One region of the Motilimonas sp. 1_MG-2023 genome, then DNA from elsewhere that is predicted to be linked to it. Evidence: predicted binding sites of a transcription regulator. Region 1 holds the regulator's gene; the other holds the start of a gene.
What was found. The regulator sigma-54, encoded in region 1, starts transcription at its own class of promoters, with help from an activator protein. The targets are predictions, from matches to a motif close to GTTGGCACGNNNNTNGNNT.
Positions count from the first base shown of each region.

Region 2: a site for sigma-54 is predicted at 3,273-3,291, ahead of Q4519_RS10040 (PA2169 family four-helix-bundle protein). Genes of this name have one in related genera too.

Region 1 is NZ_JAUOPX010000001.1:132,378-138,077, forward strand. Features, by position in the region: gene mgtE (magnesium transporter) at 1-615, opposite strand, end outside; gene Q4519_RS00575 (HPr family phosphocarrier protein) at 672-947, opposite strand; gene rapZ (RNase adapter RapZ) at 948-1,793, opposite strand; gene ptsN (PTS IIA-like nitrogen regulatory protein PtsN) at 1,804-2,250, opposite strand; gene hpf (ribosome hibernation promoting factor) at 2,259-2,546, opposite strand; gene Q4519_RS00595 (RNA polymerase factor sigma-54) at 2,567-4,018, opposite strand; gene lptB (LPS export ABC transporter ATP-binding protein) at 4,070-4,795, opposite strand; gene lptA (lipopolysaccharide transport periplasmic protein LptA) at 4,795-5,328, opposite strand; gene lptC (LPS export ABC transporter periplasmic protein LptC) at 5,315-5,700, opposite strand, start outside.
Region 2 is NZ_JAUOPX010000015.1:25,036-30,735, reverse strand. Features, by position in the region: gene Q4519_RS10060 (hypothetical protein) at 71-478, opposite strand; gene Q4519_RS10055 (hypothetical protein) at 480-803, opposite strand; gene Q4519_RS10050 (BON domain-containing protein) at 895-1,458, opposite strand; gene Q4519_RS10045 (mechanosensitive ion channel family protein) at 1,847-2,962, shown strand; gene Q4519_RS10040 (PA2169 family four-helix-bundle protein) at 3,358-3,804, shown strand; gene Q4519_RS10035 (DUF1328 domain-containing protein) at 3,855-4,025, shown strand; gene Q4519_RS10030 (hypothetical protein) at 4,038-4,229, shown strand; gene Q4519_RS10025 (hypothetical protein) at 4,483-4,863, shown strand; gene Q4519_RS10020 (substrate-binding domain-containing protein) at 4,918-5,700, opposite strand, start outside.

The sequences.
Region 1 (5,700 bases):
GTCCATTACGGTGGATGCGGGATCGACCGTGAGCAAGGTGGCTAATGCAACTTCACCAATGAGCTTATCGTGTTTATTGACCACATAGAGGGCATCGGTGGCCTCTGGTAGCTCACCTTTCAAACGCAAATAGCGTAACACCACATCGATAGTGACATCAGGTCTGAGTGTGATGGTGTCGGTGTTCATCACGCTACCTGCTGTATCTTCAGGATAGCCTAAGGCTTGCTCTAGACGGTGTCGGTCTTGCGCATCCATTTGCGATAGTACGTCTTGATAGGCCGAGTCGTTTAGACCACTAAGAACGTAGGCAAGATCGTCGGTGTCCATGCCTTCGGTTGCGGCAACCAGGTTTTCCGTATCCATTAGGGCGAGGATACTGTCTCGAGCATCTTCATTTAGCTCTTCTAGGATCTCACCTTGCTGCTCTGAGTCGGTGAGTTGCCAAATATTTTTACGCTCAGCGTGGGGGCAGGATTCAAGTAGTAAGGCAATATCTTCAGGGGGGAGTTGCTGTAACATGCGGCGAACATGAACAAACATACCACTGCTTAACGCTTTGTTAACTTCGACTAGGCGCTCATGTGTGCTCAAGTTGACTAGATTATCTAGCATCCGCTTTTCCCCTTGTTTGCCGTTATCAATAGGCGATAACTAATTAATTTTATTTATTATTCTTCTTCTTCAAATTTATCTTCTATCAGTTGTCTTACTGCTTCTAATGCGCATTTGGCATCGGCCCCTTCGGCTTGAATGACGATTTGTTGGCCTTGACAGGTTTCTAGCATGAGTAAGCCCATCACACTGGCTGCAGAGGCGGATTTGTCGCCGTGGACTAAGGTAACTGTCGCGTCAAATTTTAGCGCTAACTCTGCCAGTTTTACAGCCGCTCGTGCATGTAAGCCCAATTTGTTCTTTATGGTGATATGTTGCTCTAGCTGTAACATTTAACGTTTTTCCAAGGTGCGATGACGAACTTGCACTTGTTGTTCGTGGCGAAAGAATTCGGCGATTTTCTCGGCGATAAATACCGATCTGTGTTGGCCGCCCGTACAACCGATAGCGATAGTGACATAGCTGCGGTTATTGCGTTCAAGATGAGGCAGCCAAGTGCCAATCAAATTCTCTATTTGCCAGATAAACTTCATCACTAATGGCTGCTCTGTTAAGTAGTGTTGAACTTCAGCATCGAGTCCGGTTTGTGGTTTAAGCTCGGGGATCCAATGTGGATTAGGTAGAAAGCGCGCATCAAACACATAGTCTGCATCTTTTGGTAAGCCATTTTTAAAACCAAATGATTCAATGACTAATACCAATTCATGACTTTTTTGGCCGAGTACTCGTTGTTTTACCAACTCACTCAGCTCATGGATTGACATATCACTGGTATCAATGCGTAAATCGGCCGACTCAGAGATAGGCTCGAGCAAGGTGGTTTCTTGATCTATCGCTTGAGATAGCGATAGCTGCATTTTTGCTAGTGGATGTAAACGCCTGGTTTCACTGTAGCGACGTACCAAAATACTGCTACTGGCATCAAGAAATAAGGTGGTGAGATCAACCGATGCTTTGAGATCCTTAATGACGTGGTGTAATTCATTTTGGTCAAGGGGCAGGTTACGCACATCGATGCTAACCGCCACGGCATCGTAATTATCTTTAAGACTAGTAATTAAATCGGGTAGTAAGGGTAATGGCAGGTTATCGACGCAGTAATAGCCTAGGTCTTCCAATACTCTTAAGGCAACGGTTTTGCCTGATCCGGAGCGGCCACTGACGATGGTGAGTTTCATATTGCTCCCGTTATGACACGCAAATGAGTTCGAATAACTCCGCATCTGTTTTAGCCGCGCGAAGTTGGCGACAAATTTGTTTATCAGAAAGTTTACCAGCGATAAGTGACAAGGTTTTTAAATGTTGGCTACACTGGCTTTCTGGGACGAGAACGGCGAACAATAAATCAACGGGTTGATTGTCGATGGCACTAAAGTCTATCGCGGTCTCACATTGGATGAAAACGCCGGTAACAGGGTAATCATCACTGATACGAGCGTGGGGGATCGCAATACCCGCTCCAACACCTGTGGTGCCAAGGCGCTCACGCGTTAGTAGGTTTTCAAACACTACTTTAGGGTCAATATTGAGTTTTTGTCCTGCTAACTCACTGATGATTTCCAGTGCTTTTTTCTTGCTTGAACAAGAGACTGCACTCAAGGTGCAGTCTGGGGCTAATAATTCTTTTATATCCATATTTAAATTTAAGACTGTTTCAGCTTTTCCTTGTGTTTGATCACTTGGCGATCAAGTTTGTCAACTAACGAATCAATCGCGGCATACATATCTGTGTCTTGGGAGTTAGCAAATACTTCTCCGCCTGACAGGTGTAACTTGGCTTCAGCTATTTGATTCAACTTTTCGACGTTTAATATCACTTGTGCTGAGTTAATGCTATCAAAATGACGCTCTAATTTAGATAACTTAGTTTCAACGTAACTGCGCATTGAATCGGTGATGTCGATATGGTGGCCAGATAGATTAATTTGCATAAACATTCTCCTGTTGCAGCCTAAAGTAGGCTCTTACGTTGGTTGGAAGGCGGGATGTTCAAAGACTCGCGATATTTAGCGATGGTTCTTCGCGCAACCTTTATGCCTTGGTCAGCAAGCAGTTGAGTAATTTTACTGTCACTTAGGGGCTTAGCAGGGGTTTCTGCTGCCACTAATTTTTTAATTAAGGCCCTAATGGCGGTGGATGAACATTCGCCACCACTTTCTGTTGCAACATGGCTAGAGAAGAAATACTTCAACTCAAAGATGCCACGCGGCGTGTGCATGAACTTTTGCGTGGTGACACGCGAAATAGTGGACTCGTGCATTTCCACGGCTTCCGCGACATCGTTTAATACCATGGGTTTCATTGCTTCATCGCCGTATTCAAAAAAAGCAACTTGATGCTGTACGATACAGTTGGCCACTTTTAATAAGGTGTCATTACGGCTTTCTAAGCTTTTAATAAACCATTTGGCTTCTTGTAAATGTGAACGAATAAACTGACTGTCATCGGTGTTTTTAGTTTGTTTGGCAAAAGAAGCGTATTGATCATTAACGCGAATTTTGGGCATGCAATCTGGGTTTAGTTCGACGACCCAGCGACCTGATTTTTTTTGCACCGAGACATCTGGAACTATATATTGAGCGTCCATTTCAACAATCGCATTGCCTGGTCTTGGCTCTAAGGTATGGATCAGGCGCATGACTTCGCGTAGATCGTCTTCTTTTAGCTTAGTTTTACGGCTTAGAGTACGAAAGTCACGATTAGCGAGTAAATCCATATGCTCGTTGATCACCATTATGGCTTCTTCTAACCAGAGAGTGCCTTTTTCGATTTGATTCAGCTGGATTAACATGCATTCTTGCGCGGAACGAGCACCAACGCCGAGAGGATCAAAATGCTGCAATCGTTTAAGTACGGCTTCAACTTCGTCGAGCTCAACATCAAGAAAGTCAGAGGAGACACTATCTAATATATCTTCGCTAGAGACAGTCAAATAACCAGATTCGTCAATGGCATCGATAATGGCAAAGGCGATAGCGCGATCAGTTTCACTAAAGGGGGTTAACTCCATTTGCCAGATGAGGTGGTCATGTAGGTTAGCTGAGGTTTCACCTTGATAAATAAAATCGGCATCATCGCCACCTGAGCCGACACCTGAAGTGCTTGAACCTGTGCCCGTGGTAAAGGTGTCATCCCATGTTGAGTCTGTGGGAAGATCATCAGGAATGTCATTCTGCGCCATGGCCTCCGACGTTTCGAGTTGGCTAGATGTGTCGTTATCGTAGCTTTGCTCTTCGTTACCGTGGTCGTTTTCTTCTACTTCTAACAGCGGATTTGACTCAAGGGCTTCTTGAATTTCTTGCTGTAAATCTAATGTAGAAAGCTGCAACAAGCGAATAGCTTGTTGTAGCTGAGGGGTCATGGTTAACTGCTGACCTAAACGCAACTGTAGGGTTGGCTTCATTAAATTCCTGTTAGATATAAATCTTTAGATAACGGTTGTTACCTATAAAAACTATAGCTTGAATTGATCGCCTAGGTAGACTCGTTTTACTTGTTCGTTTTGTAAAATGTCTTCTGGCTTGCCAGCGGCAATCATTTCTCCATGACTCACTATATAGGAATATTCACATACATCTAGTGTTTCCCTCACATTATGGTCAGTGATTAATACGCCTAAGCCTCTGTCTCGTAAGTGTTCTATGATTTTTTTTATATCTATTACAGAGATAGGATCAACCCCAGCAAATGGCTCATCAAGTAAGATGAATTGAGGATCTGCTGCGAGTGCTCTGGCGATTTCAACGCGGCGTCTTTCGCCGCCAGAAAGGGACATCCCTTTACTATTTTTTATATGGGTAATATGAAATTCTTCAAGTAACTCGTTCAGTCTATCTTGTTTTTGTTCCGTGGATAGCTCATCTCGAACTTCTAGGATTGCCATGATATTTTGCGCGACCGTAAGGCGACGAAAAATAGAAGCTTCTTGTGGCAAGTAGCCAATTCCCTTCTGCGCGCGCACGTGCATTGGTTGGCTAGAAATTTCTTCATCATCAATAAATATCTGGCCTTCATCGCGCTTTACTAAACCGACTACCATGTAAAATGTTGTCGTTTTACCTGCACCATTGGGGCCGAGTAAACCAACAATTTGCCCCGTGTTCACTTGTAAACTAACGCCATTTACTACACGACGATTCTTATAACTTTTCGCTAAGTCTTTTGCTTGGAGTAATGCCATTATTGCGCCGCTTTATCTGTTGATTTATCTGATGACTTTGAGTTTTTCTTGCTATCGACTTGAGCGGGTAAAAATACGGTTCGGGTTTGAGTCTCGCCTTTTTTACCTTCAATCTGGCGTGTCTCAATGTTGTAGGTGATAGTTTCAGCGGTGTAGTTACTGTCTAACTGCTTTAAAGAGGCATTTTGGCTCAAGATTATCTGGTTATTTTTTTTGAGGTAACGAATTTTTTTTGCCTTTGCTTCTACTGGTTTACCATCATCCATCATTTGATAAAAAGTCGCTGGATTGCCAGTCGCAATCATTTCTTCTTCGCCGGGCTTATGGCGGATGCCAACCAATTTATTGGCGGTGAGCTTAATTGTTCCTTGTGTCACCACGACGTTACCTAAAAAAGTGGTGGTGTTACTGTCTAGGTCGGCTGTATTGGAATTGGCTCGGATAACAATTTCTTGCTCTGAGTCAGACTTAAGCGCGTAAGTAGGAGCACTTAGTAATACCAGTGATGCTAGTAATAATTTAAGGTTTTTCATTTAAATAAGTCGCCGTTACTTGGTTTAATAAACTGATGGTTTTACCTGATAGTTGACCAAATAATCCCGTGCCTGTTTGTTGCATTTGCTCTCCATATAAGGTGACTAAGTCATCTGAATGGATTTCATTCTTTATTAAATCTAGGGTGAGCTTGTCGGTGGTGATCAGATTTATGTGTTGGTCATGGGTCAAATTAGTGATGGTAACGTTGTTACTTAGTTCAAAGGTGTGCTGATCGAACAGAATGCCGTCGTCTCCGGTAATTTGCCACTGAGTTTGATCTTCATTGCGAAAAAGTAATAAAACAGGTTTCGCAAATACTGTCTTTAAGTCTTGTTGGTAATAATGCATTTGGGTGGCAAAAAGCCGGT
Region 2 (5,700 bases), on a different contig from region 1:
GGCTTTTTTTACCATGACATCTTGATTTACGGATTGATATATAAAATCGGCAAGGCGTGTCATAAAAATCCTATTTTATCTGACTAAAAAATCCATCTATAAACTCATCGTAAGTGATATCAAACAACCAACTTGCGGTGGATAATAGATAATAAATAGCGATCAAGTTAGCGACTAACACAAGGCCAGAAGCCGCAAATACATTTAACCCTAGGCTGATGAGCGAGAAAGCAATCAGTACTTGCAAGCCAACCCATACGGCACAAGTTAAAAATACGGCAGTGGCGATCAGGGTGATGATAGCAATCAGCATTTTTAAGTTAGCCTTTGCTTTGGCTTTTATTAACGCAAATACAGCGTTAAGTAAGCATGCGTAACTATCTATTAAGCGGCTACCTAACGCAGGGAGCGCGTTTAGCTGCGCCCCCAGCTCTGCTGAGCCTTGAGTTTTATACCCCGAACTCTGTGACTCTTGCATCTTACTTATTCCTTAATAGCATGGTTAACAATGCGCCAGCAGTGAAAGCGATACCTACTGTTTTCACTGGGTTTTCACAAGCGTATTTTTTAACTGGTGAATTATTCCATTTTTGTTGTAGCAGGCGTGTTTGCGCTTTCATTGCTGCACTGGATTGGCCACTTTTTGCTCTTAAACTCTCCTCTGTTGAGGCCGCTGAACCATGCAGCGAGTCGACAGTGCTGTGTAGTGATGCCGCGACTTGGTCTGCCACTGGGTGAGCCGGCGCCTGATTATTGGCTTGTTGTGATTCAGTTTTTGCGTTATTTGTATTCTTGGTAGGCATAGTGTCTCCTCAATAATAAAAAAGTATTCACTTCTGGAAAATTTTTGAGTTAGCGGAAATGACGCTCATAATGAGCGTCATGAATTTGATTCTAAGAGCTTTTTACTATATCTAAGTTGGCCGTTACGTCTTTCACATCTTCTGCATTTTTAGAAATACTAATGGCTAAATCTTTTTCTGCTTGTGAATCCACTTCACCAGTTAATGTGACGATGTTATTTTTAACGTCCACATCAATATCGGTACCACTGATATCAGTATCAAACAGTAGGCGAGTTTTGATGACCGTAGCAATTTTGACATCAGTAAAGCTTGATTCAGCCATACCTCTTTGTTTTTCTAGCTCCTTACGGTCGATGCCTTCCACCACTGTAATCTGGTTATCGACTTCTTTTACGCCATCAATGCCAAGCACTAGCTCTCGGGCAAGTTTTTTATCAACGTTATGGTCCACTTGACCTGTCAGTATCACTACACCATTTTTTACATCAGTATTGATATCGAAAGAGTTAACATTTGGATTAAATAAAAGTGTCGCTTCAGCTTTGCCATCAATCCAGGCGTCGTTTGCTTCTTTTTCCCAAACGTTGTTTGCTTGTGCAGTTGAAACAGAAAGTGCAGATACCATAGCTAATGAAATAAGAGTGCGTTTCATAATATTTCTCCATTTTAAGTTTAACGATTAAGTTGATGTCACAGCTAAGGTATTGCAGAACACGTGCCAATTATTATTTTCCTTTAAAATCAGTCGCTTGTTGTTTTTTGTTTGTTGTGGCGAATATATTTTTGTAAGGTTTACAGGTTGTGCTGTAACTTTTTCAAGTAATAAATACCGGATTTACCTCATTGCTACACGGCGAGTAATAAGAATGGGCTCAATCTCTTGTATTGAATGTACTATGTGATGAAACCTGGTATTAATTAGGGAGATGATTTGTTTTATGTTTTTGTTTAATAAGTAAAAATATTTTTTGAAGAGGGTGTTGGTCTTCTCTTTGCATTACCTGAAGCCTATGCAATCCAACCATTAGGACCCCGTATTTATGAAAACCTTTCTTATCAACAATCATCTGGCTGATCTCACCACCTCCACTCCCTCCGCGCCGACATTAGAACAACCCTGGCAGTTTTCTATGCAGGGAGTAAATGCTCAAGTTGTTGAGTTTTTACATGCTGCAGGAGAAATGCTACCTGCTTTATTACTTGGCGTTGTGGCAATAATAAGCAGTTATTTTTTGGCTAAGCCACTGTCTTACCTATTACTTAAACCGTTGGGCTATATCAGTGAGAGCCGTTTGTTATATGTTGTCACTCGGCGATTCATTAGCATCTTAATTATATTGTTTGGCGTATATTTATTTCTAAAGTTAGCTGGCCTAACACAATATGCTGTTGCGGTGATGAGTGGTACTGGACTGCTAGGGTTAATCTTAGGCTTCGCGTTCAAAGATATTGCCGAAAACTTTATATCGAGTCTGTTACTGAGTGTGCAACGGCCTTTTAAGATTGATGACGTAATTGAAGTGGATGGCCGCCTTGGAGTAGTAAAAAAAGTAACGGCGCGTGCGACAACATTAGTTGATTTTGATGGCAATCATATTCAAATACCTAATGCTACTGTCTATAAGAATGTGATTAAAAATCTAACCGCTAATCCAAAGATGCGCGGGCATTTTATGTTAGGTATTGGGTACGATAATGATATTCGCCGCGCACAAAGCCTTGCCGTTAGTATTATAAAAAATCAGCCTGCAGTATTAAGCGATCCCGCCCCACAAGTGTTGGTTGATAATCTAGGCTCAGCAACGCTCAACTTCAGCATCTATTTTTGGGTGAATAGTGAACAGCATAGTGCGATGAAGGTTTCCTCACACTTAATGCGGGAATTGGTTAGTGGATTTATGCATCATGAGATCAGTATGCCTGATGATGCACGCGAGCGAGTGCTACTTAACAGCCAGGGCAGGGATATCTTCTCTATGGAAACCAGTGCCCAACCTCCAGCACCTAATGCAAAAAATAGATTGCATCATCCGAAGCCATCAGTCATAGAGCAGCGCGAGCAAAGTAATGTGGATGATACTAGCAGTGACGCAAATGAAATTCGTGAACAGGCCGATGAATCACGAGATCCAGAACAGGGTAATAACATTATTTAGCTTTGGATTTGGCCATGGCATGGTTGAGCAGTGCTCCTTCGCTCTGGTTTGTACCTAATGAACCGCTTTGCGGTTCTTTGCTAATTTATTAGGCGAATAGCTTCACCTGGGGAGTAAGGTCACCATTTGGTCTAAGGTGGTGCAACTTTATAGATATGCTTTCTTTGCTCCTCTCTAGGAAGAAATGTTTACAAATTATTCATAAGTGATGGTGAGTACTAATTACATTGGGCATGTAACTGTTACAGAGTGGAAGGTTTTACGTGGTAGCTATTATTTCCTAAGTGGTTGTTTATTAATTGCTTTTATAGTTGGCATGTCTTCTGCATTAGTTCAGGTGTAATTAACTGATTACATTTAATTTAAACCATAAATAAGTGAACAGGAGATAGAGTATGTCTAATTCAAATTATGAGATGGGCCCAATTAAAGAATTGGTAAAAGTGTTGAATGGTGGCATTGAATTTTACAGTGCAGCAAAAGAAAAAACCTCAAATGGTAACCTTGTTCGTGTTTTTGAACGCAATATTCAAGAAAAAGCCCTTGCCATTTCTGACTTACAAACATTCATTTTAATTGACGATGGTCAAGTCGAGACCGATTCAGCCCTGTCCGTTGAGCTGCGAGAAGCCTATACCAAGATCATTGCACTGGTTAGCTCTGACTCTGATCATACTTATATTTCACAGTTAGAAGAAATTGAAGATAAAGTGCTAGAAAAGGTAGATGCGGCATTGCAAGAGATGCTACCTGCAGACTGTAAAAGTAAGCTATTGCAAATCCAAGTACGAATGCAAAATTGTCATGATGAAATGAAGCAGTTGCAATTAATGACAGCTTAACTTTTTAACTAATTTTGAGCTGATTTCTTAACTAAGTTTGAGGAGGTAACATGTTACATTGGGCATTGACTTTTCTAATTCTTGCACTGATTGCCGGTGTATTGGGGTTTGGCGGCATAGCTGGTGCGGCAGCTGGAATAGCTAAAATATTGTTTTTCGTTTTTATCGTATTTTTAGTTTTGTCTTTTATCGTTCCTATGTTCAAAAGACCCCGAAGTTAAATGGAGAAACACATGAATACAATTATTAATCTTGCAAAAGTTTTTGGTGTTGTCGCTATCTTATCTTTAGTTGGTTGTTCGGAAGGTCCGGCAGAAGAAGCGGGTGAGAAAATAGACGAAGTTGTTACTGATAGTAGAAATGCACTTGAAGATGCTTGTGAGGATATTAAACAAGCTGCTGATGCTCAAGAAAGTGACTGTTAAGGTTGCATCTGCCAGACTCTTTAAGTCCATTGTTGACTCACAACCTGTAATTTTAAAATACAAAGCCCCTTGTGCCAATAACTCGTACGGGGGCTTGTTACCTTGATTGCTTCAATTCGTAAATAACATCAATTTTTTGCCCTTTCTTAGTATTTTCTTGCCTAGGTGTGAAGTTTACAAAGTTTTAAGCCTTCTCTGTTGTTGCTTTATGGTGCAATATAAAACTGAAATTTAGTCATACAAGGATGTGATGATGACAACCAGAGAAAAAACCGAATTTATTAAATTGATTGAAGGTCTAGAGCAAGGCAGTACGGATCAAAATTCCCTTTGGCCGGTCTTCTTAAATACGGCATTTTATATTCCATTAAATGCTATTAAAACGGCACAAGGCGAGAGCCATACGCCTGCTTACGCGCCATCTCATGTTAATGAAGGCGTTAAGTCGTTAGTTATCTCGCAATTCGCGGCTGATGTAGCAGAGCTAAGCCAACATATTAGTAAGGTTCAAGGCGGCGATTTACTGCAAACATTGCCACCCAAAACCGAGTTAATTATTCCGATTGGTGATAATGCTTTTAACATCTCCGCTGAGACGGTGTCTTGGTTGCGAGAGAACGCTCGTCCGGCTTAATTGATATCAAGTAACACCACTGCTTAGTCGGTGTTACTTCTCCTGTGCAAGTAGTTAATAAGTTAAAGTCTGCTGTGAAGGCTGCCCAGAGTAGCGAAACGCAATTGCTTTGAGTTTATCTAACTCCTGCTGACTAGTTTTTTTGGTTACCAAGGCAAAATCACCTGAATAGACTTGTGGTACCATTGCCGATTTTCCCGCTATATCCAATTTAATCGCTTCGGCCATGGCTACGCCATTGTCATCATTCATCCGCATAATAGTGACGTCTAATTTACCTTGTTGCAGCGCGGCGAGTTCTTGTTCTCCTCCGCCCCAACCATTCACCATGACTTTATCTGCCAGCCCTTTTTCCCTGATGGCATCTAGCACCCCTAGGGCTAAATCTGTCGCGCAGGCGTAAATAAATTTAACCTGAGGATGCTGTGTGAGAATGTTTATTGCACTGCGGTAGGCCGACTGTCTTGATGCTTGAGTGTAGTAGCTTTGCACCATTCTTAGGGATGAAGTTTGCGTTATATCATCAATAAAGCTTTGCCCACGTGTCTCACTGATGACGCCGGGAGACCAAAGCACCACGCCATAATCACCTTGGCTCTGAGTTTTCTCTTTAAAGTATTGGCTTAGGGTTTGACTGCCTCTGGCATGATCAAAGCCCACATACAAAAATGGTGGCGTATCTTGCCATTGCAACACAGGTGTGGTGATATTTTGCAGAATAAGTTTACTCATACCAATTTTCAGAATGCGACTGATGAGCTCACTGTGCTTCACGGTATCTAAGGTAAAAATGATGTAGTCGGCGCGATAGCGAGCGGCTTTATTAATCAGTCGCTC